DNA from 2 places in the Nonomuraea sp. NPDC005650 genome. Region 1 is predicted to be linked to the other one. Evidence: riboswitches for the same ligand, from Rfam matches in the RefSeq annotation. Region 1 holds a riboswitch; the other holds the start of a gene.
What was found. Region 1 has a riboswitch for cobalamin ahead of ABZS69_RS21955 (CbtB-domain containing protein). Riboswitches for the same ligand answer to the same signal wherever they lie in the genome.

Region 1 (2,437 bases):
CTCCCGCGCGACGCGCTCGTACGGCAGGCCGCGCCACCGGCCGCATTCCGCCTCCGCCAGCGCGGGTACGGCACGCGCCGCCAGTCCGATGGCGGCGGCGGTCTGGCACGCGGCGGCGCTGGGAGCCGTCCACGCCACCACACCGGCCACCGTGGAGGCCAACGCGGCGGCCCTGGTCAGGCCGGCCGCGTCGGCGTCCGCGTCGGCCGTGGGGAAGCAGGCGGCCCGCATCCCCGGCGTACCGGCGTGCCGGACGAACAACACTCCGCTCAACTCAGCTCGGCTCAGCCCGGCGAGGCGGCGGCGCCCGCCGGGTGGACAGCCGCGCGGCGGGCCGCCCGGTCACCCACCCAGCCGAACAGCACGCCGAAGGCCGTCCAGAAGACCAGCTGCGTCCCCAGCGACGCGAGCCTGAACTGCCACAACAGCGTGGCGGGAAAACCCGCGGGCACCTCGTCGACGGTCGGCAGCAGGGTCCACGCCGCGATCACCGGAACCAGGAACGCCGCCACCGCCGCGACCCACCGGGCCCACGGTCCGGCGGTGACCCGGCGCGCGGTGGCCACCGCGATCGCCGTCGCGGCCAGCCCGACGAGGATCGTCACCACGTAGAGCAGGGTGCGGCTGTCGATCGTCTCCGGGTCGCCCACCGCCGGTGGGTTGGCCGGATATTTCACGAACGGCACAAGGATCACCGCCACGAACGCGGTCCCGGCGGCGGCGAGGGCCAGCCCGCCCTCCGACCGGGGGCCGACCCGTCCGCGCAGGCCCGCGTACACGAGGGCGAAGATCCCGCCCACGGCCAGCCCGTACAGGCCCGTGGCCAGGAAGAGCCCGGCCTTCTGCCCCGGCCTGCTGACGAGCGCCTCCTCGCCGTGGTCATGTGCGGGCGCCTCCTGGGCGGCGTGGGCCTCCTCCAGCGCGATGGCGCTGTCCACCCCCGGTTCCCCGAAGGCGAAGGCGAAGCCGCCCGCGATCAATCCGGCCAGCAGGCCCAGCAACAGGCCCCTGACCAGCAGGGTGCGTACCATGTGCGCGCCTCAGTGGCAGGGGACGCCGAGCAGGTGGCGTCCGTCGTGCATGAGTTCGTGCAGGTAGGCACCGGTTTGCGAGATGGCCCCGTTGTCCATCAGCACCAGATAGGCGACCAGCAGCAGCACCGGAACGGCGAGCAGCCACAGCCGCAGACGGGGAAGGGGGATTGCCGAAGGAGTGGACAGACCACTCATACATGCCTCCTCAGGGATGACGCGTCCCAACCAACGAGGTCACGAACTGTCCAAGCGACCTGGCTCCCGGGATCTACGTCCCGGATACAGTGGCGCGTCCGCACCGGCATCTCACCGGATTTCCCTTGGACAATCGTGAAATCTACCGGAATGTATCCCTTCCTCCCGTTCGCGTCAACGGATGGGACACCTGGAATGCCGACCTCTTAAGGACTGCCGATGAGACAGCACGTACGCATCCCGCTGCCGGACGGCGGCTCGCTGGACGCGACGGTGGCGTTGCCGGAGGGCGCCGCGCCCGCGGCCGGGTGGCCGGGCGTGGTGGTCGTGCACGAGATCTACGGCGTCGAGCCGGACCTGCTGGACGTGGTGGACCTGTTCGCCGAGCACGGGTACGCGGCGGTCCTGCCGGACCTCTACAGCCACGGCACCAGGTTCGGGTGCCTGGCGCGGGCCATGCACCAGTTCGTGACGGAGAGGCCGGGCCGGCCGGCCGCCGACATCGACGCGACCCGGCGATGGCTGGCGGGCCGCGACGACGTCGACGGCGACCGGCTCGGCGTGATCGGATTCTGCATGGGCGGCGGCTTCGCCCTCGCGTACGCGGCGAGCGCGCCGCCCGGCGTGCGGGCCGCGTCGGTCAACTACGGCACGGTCCCCCGCGACCAGGAGGCGCTGCGGTCGGTGTGCCCGGTCGTGGCCTCCTACGGCGGCCGGGACAAGGGCTTCGGCCCGCACGGCACGCGGCTGCGGGAGCACCTGCGGGCGCTCGGCGTCGAGCACGACGTCGAGATCTACCCGGACGCCGGGCACTCCTTCATGACCGACGGCCATCACCCCGTGGCCAGGCTCGCTCTGTTCCCGCTGCGCCACGGCCTCGTGCGCGCGGCGGCGGACGACGCGTGGCGGCGCACGTTCGCCTTCTTCGACAGGTACGTCGCGAGCCGCGAGTAGCGCCGTGCGGCTCGGGGCCGCCGGCCTCCGCGCGGCCTTGGCCGGCGGCCCCCGTACGTGGCGTGCGCGAGGATCAGACCAGCGGCAGGCGGCGCACGCCGGTCATGGTCGGCACCGGCATGAACTCCACCGGGTCCGCCGGATCGGTGCGCAGCGTGCTGAACCGGTCGAGCAGGATGTTCAGCGCGATCCGGCCCTCCAGCCGGGCCAAGGGGGCGCCCAGGCAGAAGTGGATGCCGCGGCCGAAGGCGAGA
Region 2 (2,437 bases), on a different contig from region 1:
CGCCTCGGGCGAGTCGAACGGCAGCCGCAGCGTGAAGAACACGTCGGCCAGCCCCATGACGCCGAGCCCGATGGGCCGCCAGCGCCTGTTCGCCGCCTCGGCCTCGGGCGTGGGGTAGAAGCCCAGGTCGATGGTCCGGTCCAGGAAGCGCACGGCTGTGCGCACGGTGGTGCGCAGCCGGTCCCAGTCCACCTCGCCGTCGAGCAGGTGAGCGGCCAGGTTGACCGAGCCGAGGTTGCAGACCGCCGTCTCGGCGTCGCTGGTGACCTCGAGGATCTCGGTGCACAGGTTCGACAGGTGGATGACGTTCCCGGGGCGGCCGGTCTGGTTGGAGGTGCGGTTGGCGGCGTCCTTGAAGGTCATCCAGCCGTTCCCGGTCTGGGCGAGCGTGCGCATCATGCGGCCGTACAGGGTCCTGGCCGGGATCTGCCGGACGTGGCGCCCGGCCGCCTCGTACGCGCGGTACGCCCGCGTGAACGCGTCGCCGTACAGGTCGGTGAGGTCGGGCACCTCCTTCGGGTCGAACAGCGACCAGACCTCGTCGGCCTCCACCCGGCGCATGAACTCGTCGGGCACCCAGTTGGCCAGGTTCAGGTTGTGGGTGCGGCGGGCGTCCTCGCCGGTGTTGTCGCGCAGTTCCAGGAACTCCTCGATGTCGGCGTGCCAGGTCTCCAGGTAGACGCAGGCGGCGCCCTTGCGCCGCCCGCCCTGGTTGACGGCCGCGACGGAGGAGTCGAGCGTGCGCAGCCAGGGGACGATGCCGTTGGAGTGGCCGTTCGTGCCCCGGATCAGGGAGCCGCGCGAGCGCACCCGGGTCCAGGCGATGCCGATGCCTCCGGCGTACTTCGACAGCCGAGCCACCTGGCCGTACCGGTCGTAGATCGCCTCCAGCTCGTCGCGCGGCGAGTCGAGCAGGAAGCACGACGACAGCTGCGGGCGGCGCGCGCCCGAGTTGAACAGCGTGGGCGAGCTGGGCAGGTACGACAGCGTGGACATGAGCGCGTAGAGCTCGGCGGTCTCCGCCACCGACTCCGACAGGCCGCAGGCCACGCGCAGGAAGAAGTGCTGCGGGCGCTCCAGCACCGCCCGCGTCTCGGGGTGACGCAGCAGGTAGCGGTCGTAGACGGTGCGCAACCCGAAATACTCGAACCGGTCGTCCGCCTGCGCCGAGACCAGCGCGTCCAGCTCGGCGGCGTGCGCGGCGACGAACTCCGCCAGCCCGTCCTGGATCAGCCCGGCCGCGTGCGTGGCGGCGATGGACTCGGAGAACGTCCGCACCCCGTGCGCGGCGGCCTCGTCGGCGATCTCCTCGGCCAGGAGCCGGGCGGCGACCCGGGAGTTGGCCGGGTCGGCGATGACCCGGGCGGCGGCCTCCTCGATGGCCAGACGACGGTCGATCTCGATGATCTGCGTCACGTGCTCTCTCCTCGCGAGCTCATCCCCCGTGAGGGCGCGCGAGAGCACGGCGGCACGGATCACCCACCGGCCGTTTCGCTCCCCGGCCCTCCCGCGAGGCCATGGTCACTTCGTGCCGGGCGGGCGGCCCGGCACGGCGCTGGCAGGTCTTCGGGCTCGCGGGCGCGCGTAACTCGCTCCTACTGGCCGTCGCTTCCCAGATCGCTCCAGTGCACATGACGGCGGTCGTTCCCGCTCACCGCTGCGGGGCAGCCCCGGAATCGCACCGGGTTCCCTTTTGCTCCGCCTCCGAGGAGGCGAACCAGCGACGACCAGGATCCTACATCTAGTGGCCGTTCCCGCAACTACCCCAGCATGTTGTGGCTTTCGTGGTGTCGACCAGACCGAGATCCCGCAGGACGGCGCGGGTGCGCTCGACCTCGGAGCCCAGCCACAGCTTGAAGTCGTCGCCGCTGAGCGGGATCGAGATCCAGCCCTCGGACCGGCAGGCGGCCTCCCAGCCGGCCGAGCCGGTCACGTCCTCGCACATGCGGACGGCCGTTTCACGGATCTCGTCCGGCATCTTCTCGGGACCGAAGGCCGCCGACCAGTCCGCGAAGTCGACCCGTACGCCGGACTCCAGCAGCGTCGGCGCGTCCAGGCCCGGCACGTGCCTGGCCGAGGACACCGCGAGGGCCCTGACCCGGCCGGCCTTGATGCTCGCGCGCCAGTCGGCCAGCAGGCCCGCGGCCGCCTGGGCCTTGCCGGACAGCAGCTCGGTGACGGCCTCCTGGCTGCTGAGATAGCCGGTGTAGGCGAGCTGGCGGGCGTCGGCGCCGAGCCCCCTGGCGATCAGGCCGAACAGCAGGTGGTCGGGCTCGCCCTCGGGTCCGCCCGCGAGCTGCGTCTGGCCGGGACGGGCGAGCAGGTGGGCGCCGAAGTCCTCGAAGTCCTTGAACGGCGACTTCGCGGGCACGACCACGACCTCGACCTCGCCGCTGAGCCTGGACAGGGGGGTGGCGGTGTCGAGGAGGGTCTGGCC

Region 2: another riboswitch for cobalamin. It lies ahead of ABZS69_RS12670 (ribonucleoside-diphosphate reductase subunit alpha); the one in region 1 lies ahead of ABZS69_RS21955 (CbtB-domain containing protein).

The regions. Positions count from the first base shown of each region.
Region 1 is NZ_JBEXCR010000012.1:118,555-120,991, reverse strand. Features, by position in the region: gene ABZS69_RS21965 (histidine phosphatase family protein) at 1-264, opposite strand, end outside; gene ABZS69_RS21960 (CbtA family protein) at 285-1,031, opposite strand; gene ABZS69_RS21955 (CbtB-domain containing protein) at 1,041-1,229, opposite strand; adenosylcobalamin (AdoCbl) riboswitch at 1,231-1,379, opposite strand; gene ABZS69_RS21950 (dienelactone hydrolase family protein) at 1,449-2,183, shown strand; gene ABZS69_RS21945 (cytochrome P450) at 2,257-2,437, opposite strand, start outside.
Region 2 is NZ_JBEXCR010000006.1:234,787-237,223, forward strand. Features, by position in the region: gene ABZS69_RS12670 (ribonucleoside-diphosphate reductase subunit alpha) at 1-1,416, opposite strand, end outside; cobalamin riboswitch at 1,540-1,737, opposite strand; gene ABZS69_RS12675 (tripartite tricarboxylate transporter substrate-binding protein) at 1,742-2,437, opposite strand, start outside.